DNA from 4 places in the Streptomyces sp. Je 1-369 genome. Region 3 is predicted to be linked to each of the others. Evidence: riboswitches for the same ligand, from Rfam matches in the RefSeq annotation. Region 3 holds a riboswitch; each other region holds the start of a gene.
The links. Region 3 has a riboswitch for cobalamin ahead of NOO62_RS02295 (energy-coupling factor ABC transporter permease). Riboswitches for the same ligand answer to the same signal wherever they lie in the genome.
Positions count from the first base shown of each region.

Region 1: it holds a riboswitch for cobalamin, as region 3 does, so the genes downstream of both, NOO62_RS11745 (ABC transporter substrate-binding protein) here and NOO62_RS02295 (energy-coupling factor ABC transporter permease) in region 3, are expected to answer to the same signal.
Region 2: it holds a riboswitch for cobalamin, as region 3 does, so the genes downstream of both, NOO62_RS36615 (CoA-acylating methylmalonate-semialdehyde dehydrogenase) here and NOO62_RS02295 (energy-coupling factor ABC transporter permease) in region 3, are expected to answer to the same signal.
Region 4: it holds a riboswitch for cobalamin, as region 3 does, so the genes downstream of both, NOO62_RS15350 (ABC transporter substrate-binding protein) here and NOO62_RS02295 (energy-coupling factor ABC transporter permease) in region 3, are expected to answer to the same signal.

Region 1 covers NZ_CP101750.1:2,563,893-2,568,418, forward strand. The annotation lists gene NOO62_RS11730 (metallophosphoesterase) at 1-469, opposite strand, end outside; gene NOO62_RS11735 (ABC transporter ATP-binding protein) at 546-1,358, opposite strand; gene NOO62_RS11740 (FecCD family ABC transporter permease) at 1,355-2,380, opposite strand; gene NOO62_RS11745 (ABC transporter substrate-binding protein) at 2,377-3,438, opposite strand; cobalamin riboswitch at 3,504-3,690, opposite strand; gene NOO62_RS11750 (VOC family protein) at 3,719-4,177, opposite strand; gene NOO62_RS11755 (helix-turn-helix domain-containing protein) at 4,182-4,526, opposite strand, start outside.
Region 2 covers NZ_CP101750.1:8,286,759-8,291,284, reverse strand. The annotation lists gene NOO62_RS36615 (CoA-acylating methylmalonate-semialdehyde dehydrogenase) at 1-1,466, opposite strand, end outside; cobalamin riboswitch at 1,688-1,868, opposite strand; partial or broken gene NOO62_RS36610 (helix-turn-helix transcriptional regulator) at 2,051-2,940, opposite strand; gene NOO62_RS36605 (RidA family protein) at 3,038-3,433, shown strand; gene pstS (phosphate ABC transporter substrate-binding protein PstS) at 3,508-4,526, opposite strand, start outside.
Region 3 covers NZ_CP101750.1:499,879-504,404, reverse strand. The annotation lists gene NOO62_RS02305 (MMPL family transporter) at 1-689, shown strand, start outside; gene NOO62_RS02300 (DUF3048 domain-containing protein) at 793-1,788, opposite strand; cobalamin riboswitch at 2,056-2,240, shown strand; gene NOO62_RS02295 (energy-coupling factor ABC transporter permease) at 2,270-2,989, shown strand; gene NOO62_RS02290 (energy-coupling factor ABC transporter substrate-binding protein) at 2,989-3,408, shown strand; gene cbiQ (cobalt ECF transporter T component CbiQ) at 3,415-4,164, shown strand; gene NOO62_RS02280 (energy-coupling factor ABC transporter ATP-binding protein) at 4,161-4,526, shown strand, end outside.
Region 4 covers NZ_CP101750.1:3,368,195-3,372,720, forward strand. The annotation lists gene NOO62_RS15340 (ABC transporter ATP-binding protein) at 1-73, opposite strand, end outside; gene NOO62_RS15345 (FecCD family ABC transporter permease) at 130-1,152, opposite strand; gene NOO62_RS15350 (ABC transporter substrate-binding protein) at 1,158-2,129, opposite strand; cobalamin riboswitch at 2,173-2,335, opposite strand; gene NOO62_RS15355 (M67 family metallopeptidase) at 2,299-2,721, opposite strand; gene NOO62_RS15360 (amino acid permease) at 2,807-4,306, opposite strand.

The DNA of each region.
Region 1 (4,526 bases), 2.1 Mb from region 3:
TGAGCGGGACCGGCGGGTGGTGGAAGCCGATCAGGACGGGTCGGGTGGGTGGGGTGTCGGCGAGGAGCGCGGACAGCCAGTTCAGGGTTTCGTCGTCCAGGCGTCCGTGGTCCTCGTTCGGCACCGATGTGTCGCAGAGTGCCAGGGTGAAGGTGTCCGTGGCGTGGGCCGTGTTGATCGGGGCCGTGCTCGGGGGCTCGCCCAGCAGGTGTTCGCGGTACGCCGGGCGCGCGTCGTGGTTGCCGGGGCAGGTCAGGAGCGGGTGCCGGGTGGAGAGGAGCTTGCGGGCCGCCTCGTACTCGGACGGGGTCGCGTGGTCGGCGATGTCGCCGGTGGCTATGACGGCGTCCAGTTCGTACGGGAGGCTGTTCAGGTACTCCATGACCGCCCGGGTGCGGTCGACGCTGCGTCCGCCGTCCGCCGGGCCGGTGTCGATGTGGGTGTCGCTCAGGTGCGCGATCACGATCATGGCAGGAGCCCTCTTCTGTCTGTCGGTGCCTCGTACGCGGTCAGTCTCCGTTGTCGCGCTGACTTCGCGGAACCATTTACGGCCGCAGGAAGCGCACCGAGGGGCGGCCGCCCTCCGGGACGCCGCCCAGGCCCGCGTTCTCCTCCGGCGTCACCACCGCCCTCACCCCGTACACCTCCGCGATCAGCTTCTCCGTGATGACCTCCGCCGGTGTGCCCGACGCGTACGCCGTGCCCTCCTTGAGGATCAGCAGCTGGTCGCAGAACATCGACGCCAGGTTGAGGTCGTGCAGCGCGATCACGCTGGTGACGGGGAGTTCGGCGACCAGGGACAGCAGGTCCAGCTGGTGCTGGATGTCCAGGTGGTTGGTCGGCTCGTCGAGGAGGAGTTCGCGGGGCTCCTGGGCCAGGGCGCGGGCGATCTGGACGCGCTGGCGTTCGCCGCCGGAGAGCGTGTGCCAGGCCTGGGCGGCGCGTTCGGTGAGTCCGGTGCGGGCGAGGGCCTCGCGTACGGCCCGCTCGTCGTGGGGCGTGGGCGTCGACCAGGCGCGGCGGTGCGGGATGCGGCCGAGGCGTACGACGTCCCGTACGGTCAGTTCGACCTGCGTCGCCGCGTGCTGCTCCACCACGGCGATCCGCCGGGCCACCGCTCGGCGTCCCGTGTCCGACAGGGTGCGGCCGTCCAGGGTGACCACCCCGGACGCCGGGGCCAGGACGCCCGCGAGCAGGCGCAGGAGCGTGGACTTGCCCGATCCGTTGGGGCCGAGGAGCCCGACGGTGGCGCCGGTGGGTGGGGCGAGGCTGACGCCGTCGACGATGAGACGGCCGCCCGCCTCCCTGCTGACCCGGTCCGCTCGCAGGCCCGTGTCGACGGTGCTCGGAGAGGTCACGTCGTCCTCCTCGTCCTGTACAGCACCGCCACGAACGCCGGTACGCCGATGAGTGACGTCACCACGCCGACCGGGACCTCCTGCGGGTCGAGCGCCGTGCGGGCCAGCGTGTCCACCCAGACCAGGAAGACCGCTCCCGCGAGCGCCGTGACCGGGAGGAGCCTGGCGTGCCCGGAGCCGACGACCGCGCGGGCCGCGTGCGGCAGGACAAGGCCGACGAAGCCGATGGCGCCCGCCGAGCTGACCAGGGCCGCCGTGAGCAGCGCCGTCGTGCAGAGCAGGACGAGCCGGGTGCGGGCCACCCGGACGCCGAGCGCCGCCGCGGCCTCCGGGCCGAACGCGAAGGCGTCGAGCGTACGGGCGTGGCCGAGGCAGACGACCAGCGCGGCCACGAGCACCGCGCCGCACAGCCACACGTCGGTCCAGCCGACTCCGCTGAGCGAGCCGAGGAGCCAGAACAGCACGCCGCGTGTCGTCTCCGCGTCGCCCGCCGTGAGGACGACGAACGACGTGAGCGCGGAGAAGAGCTGCATGGCCGCGACGCCCGACAGCACGACACGGTCCGTGGTGTCGCCGAGGGTGTGGCTGAGGAGCAGGACGAGTGCGAAGGAGCAGAGCGCGCCCGCGAAGGCGCCCGCGGAGACGGACACCACTCCCCCGCCGACGCCGAGGACGACGACCGCGACCGCTCCCGTGGACGCCCCGGACGACACCCCGAGCACGAAGGGGTCGGCGAGCGGGTTGCGGAGCAGGGACTGCATGACCGCCCCGCAGACCGCGAGGCCCGCGCCGCAGACGGCGGCGAGCACGGTGCGCGGCATCCGCAGGTTCCAGACGATGCCGTCCCTGATCGGGGTGAGCGGGCTGTCGCCCCAGCCGAGGTGGGCCGCGACGGTCGACCACACGTCGGGCACGGAGATGTCCGCGGGGCCGATGGTGACGGCCACGGAGACGGAGAGGACGAGCGCGGCGACCCCGGCGAGCCACAGCAGCGCCTGCCGCACGCGGGCGACCTCCGTCACTTGACCAGCCCGAACTTCCGCAGACCCGCCGCTACTTGCTCGATGCCGTCGACCGTGCGGATCGTGGGGTTCATGGCCTGGCCGCTGAGCAGGACGTACCGCTTCTTCTTCACGGCCGTCAGGTTCTTGGTCGCCGGGTTGGTCTCCAGGAACTTGATCTTCGCCGCGGCGCTCTCCGCGGACTGCGACTTGCGGGTGAGGTCACCGATGACGAGGACGTCGGGGTCGCGGTCGGCGACGGTCTCCCAGTTGATCTGGGGCCATTCCTCGTGGGTGTCGTCGAAGACGTTCTTCGCGCCGAGTTCGCGGGTGATGATGCCGGGGGCGCCGCAGCAGCCCGCCAGGTACGGGGCGTCGGAGTTGGCGAACCAGTACAGGAGCGTGGCGTCGGAGGCGTCGATGTCCTCGGTCGCCTTCGTGACGCGGCTCTTGAGGTCGGCGACCAGCCGTTCGCCGCGCTTCTCGACGTGGAAGACCTTCGCCAGGTCGCGCACCTCGCCGTAGACGGTGTCCATGGTGAGGGTCTTGACGCGCTTGCCGTCGCCGCCGCCGTCGTTGTCCTTGCCCGCGCAGTCGCTGGGCGAGACATAGACCGGGACGTTGAGCTCGTCGAACTTCGCGCGGTCGGCGACGCCTCCCTTGCCGACCGTGTAGAGGAAGGACGCGCTGACGAAGTCCGGCTCCTTGGAGAGGACCTTCTCCAGCGACGGGTAGCGGTCGGCGAGCCGCTCGACCTTCGCGTTCTCCTTCTCCAGGTTCTTCGGTACCGGGTCGGTCCAGGTACCGGTGCCCACCATGCGGTCGGCGAGGCCGAGGGAGAGGAGGATCTCCGTGGAGCCCTGGTCGAGGGAGACGGCGCGCTGCGGCGGTGCCGGGACCTTCGCGTCCTTGCCGCAGGAGGTGACCGTGACCGGGAAGCCTTCGGCGCTCTTGTCCGCCTTGTCCGCCTTGTCAGCCTTGTCGGTGGACTCCCCGGTCTTCTCCGTGGAGCCGCCGCACGCGGTGAGCGCGAACAGGCAGGCGCAGAGGAGGGCGGATATACGGGCTGTCGAGGACACGTGATCCCTTGAGTGTCACGGCTCATACGCGGAGCCTGGCCTGCGTCGGACCCCCGCCGCCGGGTGGGCGGCCGGAGGGCGCCAGCAGGTCTTCGGACTCGGGGATCGGCCGGGCGGGGCGCCTTCCCGGGCGTCTCGCGACACCCAGTGGCCGTGGCCCCGCCCGTCCCCCTCACCGCTGCGCGTCAGTTCCGGATTCGCACCGGATTCCCTGGCCCAGGTGTGGGTTTGACTGGCTTGCGCAAGTTATCACGCGGCTTGATGGGCCCGGCCCGCCGCCTTACGGGCCGGGCGTGGACGTCGGCGCGGGCCGCGGCTCACCCCGGTACGTACCGAAGGACCAGCGGTTGCCCTCCGGGTCCTCGATGCCGAATTCGCGGCTTCCGTAGGGCTTGTCCTCGATCTCACCGGTGACCTTCACGCCGGCCTCCACGAGTCGTCGGTACAGGTCGTCCACGTGGTCGGTGACGACGTAGGCGCCCGCACCGCCGGGCCTGCCGCAGGTGGCCTCGTCGGCCGGGTCGTACGAGCCGAGCATGACGCCGCCGCCCTCGGGCCAGTCGAGCTGGGCGTGGGCGACGCGGCCCTCGTCCTCATAGACGGCGGTCCGCAGGAAGCCGACGGTGCCGACGAGGAAGTCGATCAGGGCGGGGGCGTCCTGCGCCCGGAGGCCCGGCCAGATCGCCGGGGCGGGCGTGCTGAGCTGCTGTTCTGTCGTGGTGTTCCGGTTGGTGTCCATGCCTCTACTCTTCGCTCCTGGCGTGCGCCCCGGCTTGGATATTCCGGCACTCTTCGGCCAGCCAGCGGGTGGGGGTCTCGCCGGTGTACTGCCGGAAGTCGCGTACGAGGTGGGAGTGGTCGTAGTACCCGGTGTCGGCCGCGACCCCGGCCAGGTCCGGCGGGGCGCCCGCCGCGACGGCGCGGGTCACGGTGGCCTTGGCGTGCTGGAAGCGCATCAGGCGGGCGGCCTGTTTGGGGGTGAGTCCCGTCTCGGCGCGGAACAGCGCGGTCATCCTGCGTTCGCTGAGCGCGACGTGCCGGGAGAGGCCGCCGAGGGTGCCCGCGCCCCGGTGCCTGGCCAGCCACGC
Region 2 (4,526 bases), 7.8 Mb from region 3:
TCCCTGGCTCCGGAGGGCCAGCGCGAGGTGACGGTCTTGGTGCGGGTGTAGAAGCGGACGGCGTCGGGGCCGTGCTGGTTGAGGTCGCCGAAGCCGGACCGCTTCCAGCCGCCGAACGTGTGGTACGCCACCGGGACGGGGATCGGCACGTTGACGCCGACCATGCCGGCGCCGACGCGGCGCGTGAAGTCGCGGGCGGTGTCGCCGTCCCTGGTGAAGATGGCGACGCCGTTGCCGTAGGGGTGTTCGCTGGGCAGGCGCAGGGCCGCCTCGTAGTCCGCGGCGCGGGTCACGCACAGCACCGGGCCGAAGATCTCCTCGCGGTAGATCCGCATGCGCGGTGAGACGCGGTCGAAGAGGGTGGCTCCGGCGAAGAAGCCGTTCTCGTGCCCGGGGAGGGTGAAGTCGCGCCCGTCCACGACGAGTTCGGCGCCTTCGTTGACGCCGATGTCCACGTAGCGGCGAACCCGGTCGAGCGCGTCGCGGCTGACCAGCGGCCCGAAGTCGGCCTCCGGGTCGTCGGAACGCCCGATGCGCAGCTCGGCGACGCGTTCCTTGAGCCGGTTGACGAGCGCGTCGGCGGTCTCCTCGCCGACGGGGACGGCGACCGCGATGGCCATGCAGCGCTCCCCCGCCGAGCCGTACCCGGCGCCGATGAGGGCGTCCACGGCCTGGTCGAGGTCGGCGTCCGGCATCACGATCATGTGGTTCTTGGCGCCGCCGAAGCACTGGGCGCGTTTGCCGTGCGCGGCGGCGGTGGCGTAGATGTGCGCGGCGACAGGAGTGGAGCCGACGAAGCCGAGCGCTTGCACGCGTGAGTCTTCCAGGAGGATGTCCACGGCGTCCTTGCCGCCGTTGACGACGTTCAGGACGCCGGGCGGCAGGCCCGCCTCCAGGAACAGTTCGGCGAGCCGGAGCGGCACGGAGGGTGCCCGTTCGGACGGCTTGAGGATGAAGGAGTTTCCGCAGGCCAGTGCGGGGGCCGCCTTCCACAGCGGGATCATCGCGGGGAAGTTGAACGGGGTGATGCCCGCGGTGACGCCGAGGGGTACGCGCAGGGAGTGCACGTCGATGCCGGAGCCGGCGTTGTCGGTGAACTCCCCCTTCTGCAGGTGCGGGATCCCGGCCGCGAACTCAACGACCTCAAGGCCGCGTTGCAGGTCGCCGTGGGCGTCGGCGACGGTCTTCCCGTGTTCGCCGGAGAGCAGCTGTGCGAGTGATTCCCGCTCTCCTTCGACGAGTTGCAGGAACCGCAGCAGCACGCGGGCGCGCCGCTGCGGATTCCACTCGCCCCATGCGCGCTGGGCGGCGTGGGCGTCGGCGATCGCCGCGGTGGTCTCTTCGCGTCCGGCCAGCGGCACGTGTGCCTGTACGGCACCGGAGTTGGGGTCGTACACGTCGGCGAAGAGCCCGGACGTGCCGGGTACGCGCTTGCCGCCGATGAAGTGTGTCAGTTCACGGACCATGAGAGCCTGCTCTCGTCAGGTGAGTCCGGGGATGGCACGACAGGCCGACGGCGCCACCGGGTGAGGCGGGCGGGCGGTTCTGTCGTGGGACGCGAAGGCTAGAAGCCGTCGTGGAGTCGAGCGCGGACCGGGGCCGGGGCCGGGGTCGTCGCTCGCTTCGCCGGTTCACCTGGGTCGTGGGTACGGACCGGTGCCATGCGTGTCTGCTCCATCCTCGTGGACAACACGGAACACCCCGCGGCCGGTATCCTGACTCCCGGATCAGCGCGCGTTCTCCCGCCTTCCCGACGGAACTTCTCCGTCAGTGGCGTATCGCTCGGCGAGAACGCACTTCCCGGTCACAGTGGCGGGACCGCGCCGGATTCACACCGGCTTCCCTGCACCGCGGGCTCTGGTCACGAACATATAGTTGGACGTCCTAGTAAGTCCACCCCCACTTTCGGCGGGGGCGGCAGGACGACGGGACGAAGGGGCGCCGCCGCAACGGTCGATCGTCGGTTACTGACCGTCCTTCAACTTGATGAGGCTCCTCCCCGTCGGGCTGGCACGCGGACCCTCTGCTGCCCACGTGCAGGACCGGATACTCACCGCCCTGAGCGGTCTTCTCGGCGAGGCGGCGGCGCGTAGAGCGCGGCGATCGCGGCGGCACGGTCGTGCAGCGACGTGCGCAACCACTCCGGGGCCAGGACCTCGGCATGCGTGGTGAGCTGCCACAGGGCCCACTCGGCGTGCCGGGCATTCTGAAAGACGAGGCCCAACCACAGCCGCCCCTCGTCCTCTCCGTCCTCGTCGCACACTGCCAGCGCCGTGGCCACGAGGTCTTTGCGACGTTCCGGGGCCACCCTTACCCGCACGGTGACCCGGTCGTCGCCGCCGTCGCGGAACCGCGTGTTGCGTTCCTGCCAGGCGCGGTCCAGGTCGACCGCTTCCGGTCGCCGCGCGGGTTCGTCGAGTGCCACTTCGGAGCCTGGCCCACAGCCGTGTAGTGGATGCGCGGCCTGTGCCCGGCGAACACCGCGCGCCGGACCTCGGCCACGATCGCCTCGGGCAGGTCTTCGCTGTCGACGCGGCGCGCGAGGAGGTCCGTCTCCGGGTCGATGAGCAAGCGTTGGGCCGCGCCCGCCGCGGAGCCCTTGAGGCTCTCGGGCAGCGCGTCGAACACCTTCAGCATGGCCGAGGCGAGCGCCGAGCCGAGGCCGAACAGCTGCGCGCCGCGCCGTGATCCGGCGACCAGAAGGGCGAGCGCCTCGTCGTGGTTCAGTCCGGTGAGTGCCGTCCGGAAGTCCGGCAGCAGCGCGAACCCGCCGTTTCGGCCGCGCTCGGCGTAGACGGGGACACCGGCCACGGAGAGCGCTTCCATGTCGCGCAGCACTGTGCGGGTGGACACCTCCAGCTCACCGGCGAGCGCGTCCGCCGTCATCCGGCCGCGCCGACGCAGGAGGAGCACCAGGAAAACCAGTCGGTCGGCGCGCATACGAAAACCCTGGCGAAATACATGACGAGGGATGTCATGTATTGCTGCGAGGCTCCTGCAAGCGATGCGAAGCAGACCGAATGGAGCGAGCGAGATCATGGAACGAAACGCAGTCAACCCGGTGACCTGGTCGACGGAGATGGGCTTCAACCAGGGCGAGCTCGTCTCCGGGCACGCACGCACCTTGTACATCTCGGGTCAGACCGCGATGAGCGGCGCAGGCAAGCCCGAACACGACGGTGACATGGCCGCGCAACTGGCGCTGAGCGTCGACAACGTGAAGGCGGTGCTCACCGAGTCCGGCATGTCCCTCGCGAACCTCGTCCGCCTCAACGTCTACACGACCGACGTCGACCTGCTCTTCCAGCACTACGGCGTCCTGGCAGGCCGGTTGGCCGCCGCCGACGTCGCACCGACCACCACGATGCTCGGGGTGACGCGCCTGGCGGTCCCCGGCCAGCTGGTCGAGTTGGAGGGGACCGCGGTGGCGTAGGTGCGGCCGTGGACGAGGCGGGCGCGCTCGACTGCCCGCCGACGCCACCTTCAGGGCCGAAGTCGACGCCCGCGTCAGGAGAGTGTGTCCACCACGTCGCGTACCTGTCCGGCGACCGTCTCCGGCAGGGGGGCGTAGTTCAGGCGGGACAGGTCCTTCTGTCCTGCCTTGCTCGCGGTGTAGGTCAGGAACGACTTGAGCGCGGGCAGGGTCGCCTGGGGGTTGCCCTTGTCGCAGACGATCTCGTAGGTGACCTGGACGATCGGGTACGCGCCTGGCGTCGAGACGCCGTAGCGGAACTTCAGTTTCATGTCCTTGCCCTGGCCGGCGACCTGAGCGGCCGCGATGCCCGCCGACGCCGTCGCGGGAGTCGGTGCGACCGGGGTCGGCGCGCCCGTGTCGATGTTCACCGTCTTGATCTGACGGGCCCGCGCGAAGGACAGCTCGAAGTATCCGATCGCTCCGACGCCGGAGGTCACCTCCGAGGCGACGCCGCTCGACCCGCTCGCGGACGCGCCGCCCCTCCCCTGCCAGGACTTGGCCACCGGGTGGGGCCAGGCCGCGGGGGCCGCGCCCGCGAGGTAGGCCTGGAAGTTCTGGGTCGTGCCGGAGTCGTCCGACCGGTGCACGGGACGGATGGGCATCGCCGGCAGCTCGGCGCCCGGGTTGAGCCGCCGGATCTCCGGGTCGTCCCACTCGGTGATCCTCCGGTCGAAGATCTTGGCGAGGGTGGGCGCGTCGAGCACCAGGTCGTCGGCGCCCGGCACGTCGTAGCCGATCGCGATGGGGCCGCCGACCATGGGCAGGTCGATGGCCCGCCCGCCCCGGCAGACGTCCTTCGAGCGCTCGATCTCGTCCGGCTTGAGCGCGCTGTCGGAGCCGCCGAACGCGGTCGCCCCCCGCAGGAACTGCGCGCCGCCCGCGCCGGACCCGATCGGGTTGTAGGCGATCCGCACCTTCGGGCACGCGCGCTGGTAGTGCTTGATCCAGTACTTCATCGCGTTCTGCTGAGCGCTCGACCCGGTCCCCTGGACCTTGCCCGCGTCGGCACAGTCGATCCCGGCGATGGCGGCGGCACCCGCGGCCGCCCCCT
Region 3 (4,526 bases):
TGACCATCGACTTCTCGCAGACGCTCGACGACGCGCTCCTGCCCTACCTCGGCCTGGTCGTCGGACTCGCCTTCCTGCTCCTGATGCTGGTGTTCCGCTCCGTTCTGGTCCCGCTCAAGGCGGCGCTCGGCTTCCTGCTCTCGGTGGCAGCCGCGCTCGGCGCCGTGGTCGCGGTCTTCCAGTGGGGCTGGCTCGCCGACATCGTGGGCGTCGACCAGCCGGGCCCGATCATGAGCATGATGCCGATCTTCATGATCGGTGTGGTCTTCGGCCTGGCGATGGACTACGAGGTCTTCCTCGTGACCCGGATGCGCGAGGCGTACGTCCACGGGGCGCGCCCCGGCGAGTCGGTCGTGACCGGCTTCACCCACGGCGGACGGGTCGTGGCCGCGGCCGCGATCATCATGATCAGCGTCTTCTCCGGCTTCATCATGGAGAACGACGACATGATCAAGATGATGGGCTTCGGTCTCGCCATCGCCGTCCTCTTCGACGCCTTCGTGGTCCGCATGGCGATCGTGCCCGCCGTCCTCGCGCTGCTCGGCAAGTCCGCCTGGTGGCTGCCGCGCTGGCTGGACAAGGTGCTGCCGAACGTGGACGTGGAGGGCGAGAAGCTCCACAGGAACCTCGGCGACACCGGGACGCCCGACGCCGAGACGGACCGGGAGCTGGCCCCTGTGGGCCGCTGACACACCGCGGCACCCGCTGAGCGGGCCGGCCGGGACACCCCACACGTGGGGGAGTGCCCCGACCGGCCCGCTCGGTCGTTCCCGGAGGTTGTGGCGGAGGGGCTCAGCGGCGGTCCGCGTAGACCATCCAGACCTGGCCGGGCGCGAAGGGCATCGGCTCGCCGTTCGGCCGGGTGAACGTGGTGCCGCCGTCGGCCGTGGGACGCTGCCAGCGCGTCGCGTACCGCTTGCCGTCGCGCAGCACCGTCGCCCTGCCGCGGCCGACCGTCTCGATGTACGGCGTCGCCGCGCCGTTGACGTCCTTGAAGCGCGACGGACGCATGTTCACGTACTGGATCACGATGGTGCGGGCGCCGAGCTGCCGCCCCGACGTGCCGCGGGCCGGGGCGCCGTCGAAGGACGCGAGCCAGCGGCCCTGCCGCCGCGACCAGCGGAAGGTGTGGCTCGCGGCGGCGTACCTGACGGTCCGCGCGGCGGTGCGCGCGCCGCCCGCCGGAGCCGGGCCGAAGCGGAAGCCGACGTCGGCCGGGCGGTCGGCCCGCGGAGCCGAACGCAGCAGGGCCTCGGGGTGGACGAAGAGGTTGTGCGGGGCGGGCCGCCCGCCGTGCCGGAAGTACGCGCCGGGCACCCGGCCCTGCGAGCGTGCGTGCAGCGGCGAGTTCCGCAGCACCTTCTGCAGGGCGCTGCGCACCCCGGAGTACGCGAGGGCAGGACGCCCGAACTGGCGCAGGAGCTCGATGTCCGACTCGCGGGCACTGCGCACCGGTCCGACGGCCTTCGGAAGTTTGCTGGAGTACACGCCCATCAGGCGGCTCATGCCGCCCTCGACCTTCTCCACGTAGACGAGGTCCGCCCGGTCGAGACCGGTGTGTGGCCGGGCGTGGCGCGCGTTGTCGAACTTCACGGCGAGCACCGGGTTCTGCGGTGCCGACTGCCCGGTGAAGGGCGAGGTGGTCCGAGGGGCCGGGGTGTCCTCGGGGGAGTGGGCGCTCGCGTACGAGGGGGCTCCCACGGTGAGCGAGGCCGTGGCGGCCAGCGCGAGCACTGTCGCGCCGATGCGAGTGCGACGGTCGGCCCGGACTCTCGATGCTGCCTTCAAGGCGTCTCCATTCGTGGCGGGGCGGCAGCCGCACACGTACCTCCCGCGCCGGTACGCCCAATCACGCCTGGGCCATCCACCGACACCCCGTCACTCTTTCCGGGGGCCGAACCGCGTGGCGCCGCACCGAATGGCGCCCCGGACGCGTACACCGGCACTTCCTCCGGCCCGTCACAGCCGCTGAACAGGGGCGTACGCGGTGGTATGCGCGCTCGCGCGTGCCACCGCCGCGACCCGCCCGCAAGTTGTCAGCACGTCTGATGCGCACTAATGTCACCACGCCTTGGTGAACGGGAAATCCGGTGTGATGCCGGTGCGGCCCTCGCCACTGTGATCGGGAAGTCCGGCTCCAGCCCTCGCGGCAGCCACTGGGTACGCACGTACCCGGGAAGGCGGAGTCCGGTCGGTACGACCCGTCAGCCAGGAGACCGGCCAAGGCGCGTTGTCCATCCACGAGGTGCTGGAGAGGGTCTGCCGAGCCATGCACATAGCCGAGGGTTTCCTCCCACCGGCGCACGCGATCGCCTGGGGCGTAGCGTCCGCGCCGTTCGTCGTCCACGGAGTCCGCTCCCTGACCCGTGAAGTCAAGGAACACCCGGAGAGCACGCTGCTCCTCGGCGCCTCCGGGGCCTTCACCTTTGTCCTTTCCGCCCTGAAGATCCCCTCCGTGACGGGCAGTTGCTCGCACCCGACGGGGACCGGGCTCGGGGCGATCCTGTTCCGCCCGCCGATCATGACGGTGCTCGGAACCATCACCCTGCTCTTCCAGGCGCTGCTGCTCGCCCACGGCGGGCTCACCACCCTGGGCGCCAACGTCTTCTCCATGGCGATCGTCGGGCCCTGGGCGGGCTACGCCGTCTACCGGCTCCTGAAGCGGTACGACGTGCCGCTCATGGTCGCCGTGTTCTTCGGCGCGTTCGTCGCCGACCTGTCCACGTACTGCGTCACCAGCGTCCAGCTGGCCCTGGCGTTCCCCGACCCCAGCAGCGGCTTCCTGGGCGCCCTGGGCAAGTTCGGCGGCATCTTCGCCGTCACGCAGATCCCGCTCGCGGTCAGCGAGGGCCTGCTCACCGTCCTGGTGATGCGGCTGCTCGTGCAGTCGAGCAAGGGCGAACTCACCCGCCTCGGCGTGCTCTTGCAGCGCAAGCAGCCGACCGAGACGACCAAGTCGACCGAGACGCAGACGGGGGCCAGCGCCTGATGAGCCGTAACGCGAAGATCAACACCCTGCTGCTCCTCATCGTGGCCGCACTCGCCGTGCTGCCCATCGCGCTCGGGCTCGGCGACGACGAGGAGGAGCCGTTCGCCGGGGCCGACGCCCAGGCCGAGACGGCGATCACCGAGATCGAGCCGGACTACGAGCCGTGGTTCTCGCCGCTGTACGAGCCCCCGTCCGGCGAGGTCGAGTCGGCGCTCTTCGCCCTCCAGGCGGCCCTCGGCGCGGGAGTCCTCGCCTACTACTTCGGGCTCCGCAAGGGCCGCAAGCAGGGCGCGGAGCTGGGCATTGAGCAGGGCGCGGAGCAGGCACGCGCGGAGCAGGCGCGCACGGAGCGCCGGGCCGAGCCCGCCGGGGATCCGGCCGACGCGGACAGAAGCCGGGCCGAGACCGAGCAGGTCTGATCCGGCGTGCTGCCCATCGACGCGGCGGCGCACAGCAGTCGCTGGCGCCGCCGGCACCCCGTGGACAAGGCCGTGCTCGGACTCGGCCTCACCGTCCTCGCCATCTCGCTGCCGCCCTGGCCGGGCGCCGCCCTGGTCCTGGCCGCCGCGCTCGTCCTGCTGCTCGGCCCCGCGGGTGTGCCGCCCCGCAAACTGTGGCGCGCCTACCGCGTGCCACTCGGCTTCTGCGTCACCGGCGCCCTCACCCTGCTCGTCCAAGTGGGCGGCCCCGACGGGTTCGTGACGTTCGCGGAGGGCGGTCCGGCGCGCGCCGGCGGACTGCTCCTGCGGACCTCAGCCGCCTCGCTCGGCGTGCTGCTCTTCGCCTTCACCACCCCGATGTCGGACCTGCTCCCGCGCCTGGTGAAGGCGGGCGTGCCCGCGCCGGTCGTGGACGTGGCACTCGTCACGTACCGGATGAGCTTCCTGCTCCTGGACTCCATGAGCCGCATCCGGCAGGCGCAGGCCGCGCGCCTCGGCCACACCACCCGCGCCGCCACCTGGCGCTCCCTCGCCGGTCTCGGCGCCACCGCGTTCGTACGCGCCTTCGACCGGGCGAGCCGCTTGCAAGCAGGCCTCGCCGGGCGCGGCTACGACGGCACCCTGCGCGTACTCGTGCCCGAGGCCCGCGTCTCGCGCCCCTTCATCGCCGCGGGCGCGGCACTTCTCGTGGGCCTGGTGGCCCTCACCCTCGTACTGGAAAGGTTCCTCCCATGAGCGAGCCGAGGGCTCTTCGCGAGCCGGACGCTCCCGCAGGACCGCACGCGTCCGTGGTCGCCCTCCACGCGGCGGCGTACGCGTACGAGGACGGGCCCACCGTCCTCAGCGGCCTGGACTTCGACGTCGTCGACGGGCGCGCGCTCGCCCTGCTCGGGCGCAACGGCAGCGGCAAGACCACCCTCATGCGCCTGCTCAGCGGCGGACTGCGCCCCGCCGAGGGGAGCCTGACCCTCGCGGGGACCCCGGTCACGTACGACCGCAAGGGCCTGACCCGGCTGCGCACCACCGTGCAGCTGGTCGTCCAGGACCCCGACGACCAGCTGTTCGCCGCATCGGTCGAGCAGGACGTGTCGTTCGGC
Region 4 (4,526 bases), 2.9 Mb from region 3:
CGAGGAGCCGTCCTTCGACTTCGTAGGAGAGCTTTTCGGTGCGGAGCCCGCCGGTGAGCGGTGCCGTGGTCATGCCGGTGGTCGTCCTGCCGCTGCTCTTCGTGCCGGTGGTCGTCGTGCCGGTGGTCGTCATGCCGGTACTCCTTCGTTGCGCCGCCTCAGCATCCACAGGAAGAACGGGCCGCCGGTGAGCGCGGTGAGCACGCCGACGGGGATGTCCTGCGGCGCGGCGACGGTGCGCGCGGCGAGGTCGGCGGCGACCAGGAACACCGCGCCCATCAGCGCGACGACCGGGAGCAGCGCGCGGTGGGCGGCGCCGACCAGCATGCGGGCGGCGTGCGGCACCATCAGGCCGACGAAGCCGATGGCGCCGCTGTAGGCGACGAGGGCGCCGGTGAGGAGTGAGGCGAGGACGAAGACGCCGGCGCGGAAGCGGGCGGCGTCGAGGCCGAGGACGGTGGCGCCCTCCTCGCCCGCGAGGAGCAGGTCGAGGGGGCGGGCCATGGACATGAGGAGGGCCGTGCCGATGACGAGGGTGACGCAGGGCAGGGCGAGCATGTCCCAGCGGGCGGTGCCGAGGCCGCCGAGTGTCCAGTACAGGACTTCCTTGAGGTGGTCGGCGCTGTCGGCGGTGACCAGGATGAGGCTGGTCAGGGCGGTGAGGATGTACGAGACGGCGACGCCCGCGAGGATCAGTCGGCCGGTGGCGAAGCTGCCGCTGCCGCCGCGTGCGAGGGCGTAGACGAGGATCAGGGAGATCAGGGCGCCCGCGAAGGAGGCGGCCGGGATGGTGACGGTGGTCGACAGGGCGGCGCCGAGGCCGAAGACGGAGCCGAGGACGATCGCGCAGACCGCGCCGACGGAGGCGCCGGAGGAGACGCCGAGCAGGAACGGGTCGGCGAGGGGGTTGCGGACGAGGGCCTGGAGGACGGTGCCGATGACGGCGAGGCCGGCTCCGACGGTGGCTCCGAGGATGACCCGCGGGAGCCGGACGTCCAGGACGATGGTGCGGAACGGGGAGGGGCCCGCGCGTCCCGTGAGGATCTCCAGGACGTCGGCGGTCGGGATGCGGACGGAGCCGAGGGCCACCCCTGCCATGACGGCCACCGCGAGGGCCGCGCAGAGCGTGGTGATGACGGTGGCGTAGCGCATGCGCTTCACAGCTGCGCCGCCAGCTTCCTCACCGCCTCGGGTGCTCGTACTCCTGTGACCATGTCCGACAGGGGCAGCACGGCGAAGCTCTTGTTCTTGATGGCGGGGACGTCCTGGAGGGCGGGGTCGTCGAGGAGGCGCTTCTTCTTCTGGGCGACGGTCGTGGCGCCGTAGTCGAGGATGAGGATGGTCTCGGGCTTGTTCTTCACGACGGACTCCCAGGACGCGTCGCTGAAGGACTTGTCCACGTGGGCGAAGACGTTGCGGCCGCCCGCCCGCTTGATGATGTCGTTGCCGATGCCGCGGCCGCCCGCCGTGAACGCGGTCTTGTCGCCGCTGTCGTAGACGAAGACGGAGAGGGGTTTCCTGCCCTTGGTCTTCTCGGCGGTGGCGGCGAGTGCGCGCTGTGCGCCGCTGACCCACCGGTCCGCGCGGGCCCGCACCCCGAAGGTGGAGCCGACCTCGCGGACCTCGCGGTAGACGTCGTCCATGGAGACGGGCTTCTTGGCGCAGCCCTCCACGTTGAGGCGGCTCTTGATGCCGGACTTGGCGAGCGCGGAGCGGCTGCGGCCGTCGCCCGCGAGGAAGGCGCTCGCGTAGCCGCCGTAGACGAAGTCGGGGTTGGCGGCGAGCAGCTTCTCGTAGGAGGGGTACTCCTTGGCGACGACGGGCACGGAGTCGTACGCCTTCTCATACTTGGGCAGGACCTTGTCGTCGAGGTAGGCCGTGCCGGTGAGGTGGTCCTTGAGGCCGAGTTCCAGCATCACTTCGGTGGTGTGCTGGTTCATGGTGACGGCGCGCTTCGGGGGTGCGTCGTACGTCGTTCGCACACCGCAGTTGGTGACGGTGTACGGGAATCCGGCGGCCTTGGCGGCGGGCTCGGTGTCACCGCCTGCGTCCGACGAGGAGCACGCGGCGAGCGGGACGAGCAGGGCCGCGGCGGCGAGGGCGCGTATGCCGGTGTGACGGCGGGACATGGCTGAACTTCCTCCTTCAGGGGATTTCCGCGTCCCCTGCGTTGCGTGGAGAAGGGCGGCAGGTCAGTTCCTGACTCCCCCGGCCCCGGTGTCGGGGTGGGGTCACAGTGGCGGGACCGTGCCGGGTTCGCACCGGCTTCCTGGGTCCTGCCGCCCTCATGAGTAAAGCTCAGTATGCCTCGACGACCTTTACCTCTTCTTCGGTGACCTCGCCGTTCACGATCCGGTACGAGCGGAACTGGAAGGGGCCCGCGTCGTCGGTGTCCGCGGTGGAGACCAGGACGTAGTGCGCGCCGGGCTCGTTGGCGTAGGTGATGTCGGTGCGCGAGGGGTACGCCTCGGTCGCGGTGTGCGAGTGGTAGACGATCACCGGCTCCTCGTCGCGGTCGTCCATCTCGCGGTAGAGCTTGAGCAGGTCACCCGAGTCGAACTCGTAGAACGTGGGCGACCGTGCGGCGTTCAGCATCGGGATGAACCGCTCGGGGCGCCCGGTGCCCTCCGGGCCCGCGACCACGCCGCACGCCTCGTCGGGGTGGTCCTGGCGCGCGTGCGCGACGATCTGGTCGTGGAGGGCCTGGGTGATGGTCAGCATGGCAGCCAGGATAAGCAGAGGGGCCCGCGCGTACCGAAGTGTGGTACGGGCGGGCCCGAATGCTGGACGGGGGCCTTGGGGAGCCTCAGTCCTTGGAGAGGGAGTCGTCCGAGGAGGACTCGCCGGAGACGCCGACCTTCCGCTTGTTGAAGGCCGCGGCCTGCGGGTTGCGGCTCTTGAGCACCAGGTACGACACGGTCAGGATCGCGGCCCAGACCGGAGCGGCGTACAGGGAGATACGCGCGTCCTTGTCGATGCCCATCATCACGATGACCATGCCGATGAAGAGCAGGGCGAACCAGCTGGTGTACGGGGCTCCCGGGGCGCGGAAGGTGGACTGCGGCAGCTCGCCGCGGTCGGCCTTGCGACGGTAGCGGATCTGGCAGGCCAGGATCATGATCCAGGCCCACATGCCGGAGATGGTGGCGAAGGAGACGACGTAGTTGAACGCCTCGCCCGGCCACTGGTAGTTGATCCAGACGCCGACCAGCATGAACGCGGCGGAGGCCGTGGTGCCGATCAGCGGCAGGCCGTTCTTCGTGAGCTTGGTGAAGAACTTGGGGCCCTGGCCGTTCATCGCCAGGTCGCGCAGCATGCGGCCGGTGGAGTACATGCCGGAGTTGCAGGAGGAGAGCGCGGCGGTGAGGACCACGAAGTTCACGATGGCGGCGCCGACGCCGAGGCCCATCTCCTCGAAGGCGGCGACGAACGGTGAGACGCCGGGCTTGAAGGAGGTCCACGGGACGACCGACAGGATCATGATGAGGGCGCCGACGTAGAAGACGGCGATGCGCCACGGCACGGTGTTGATGGCCTTGGGCAGGACGGTCTTCGGGTCCTTGGACTCGCCCGCGGTGACGCCGACGAGCTCGACGGCGAGGAAGGCGAACATCACGATCTGCAGGGTCATCAGCGTGGAGCCGATGCCGTTGGGGAAGAAACCGCCCTGGTTCCACAGGTGGGCCACGGTGGCGGTGTCACCGGCGTCGGAGAAGCCGATGGTGAGGATGCCGACGCAGATCAGGATCATGCCGATGATGGCGGTGACCTTGACCATCGAGAACCAGAACTCGAGCTCGCCGAAGAGCTTCACGGAGATGAGGTTCGCGCCGTACAGGATGACGGTGAAGACCAGCGCGTAGGCCCATTGCGGGAATGAGTCGTGGGTCCAGTACTGCATGTACTGGGCGGCCGCGGTGACTTCGGTGATGCCGGTGACGACCCAGAAGAGCCAGTACGTCCAGCCGGTCACGAATCCGAAGAACGGGCCCATGAACTCGCGTGCGTACTCCGAGAAGGAGCCGGACACGGGCCGGTACATGAGGAGCTCGCCGAGCGCCCGCATGATGAAGAAGATGACGAGGCCCGCGATGGCGTACGCCAGGATGAGGCTCGGTCCGGCCTTGTGGATGGCCTTGCCCGCGCCGAGGAACAGGCCGGTGCCGATGGCACCGCCGATCGCGATCATCTGGATCTGTCGGGCTCCGAGCCCGCGCTGGTATCCCTCGCCCTCGCCGGACGAGCCGTGCACGACCCCATTGCCGTCGTGCCCGTCGTGGTGCTCTTCGACCTGCACTGAGGTCATGGTGACGCCTTTCTCCATGCTGATCCGCGCCCGCACATCTGCGTTGTGGCTGCGGATCAGGTCCTGATCCCCCCGGATATGGATGGAGTGCTACCGGCGGTCTGCCGGCTGAAGCGCCCTCGGTGACATGGGTGGCGTCACCGAGCGGTCGTGAAGATTTATCACGGTGGCAACAGTGAGGGAATGAGCCACCTGTGGCGCACACCACAGGAAGAAGCGG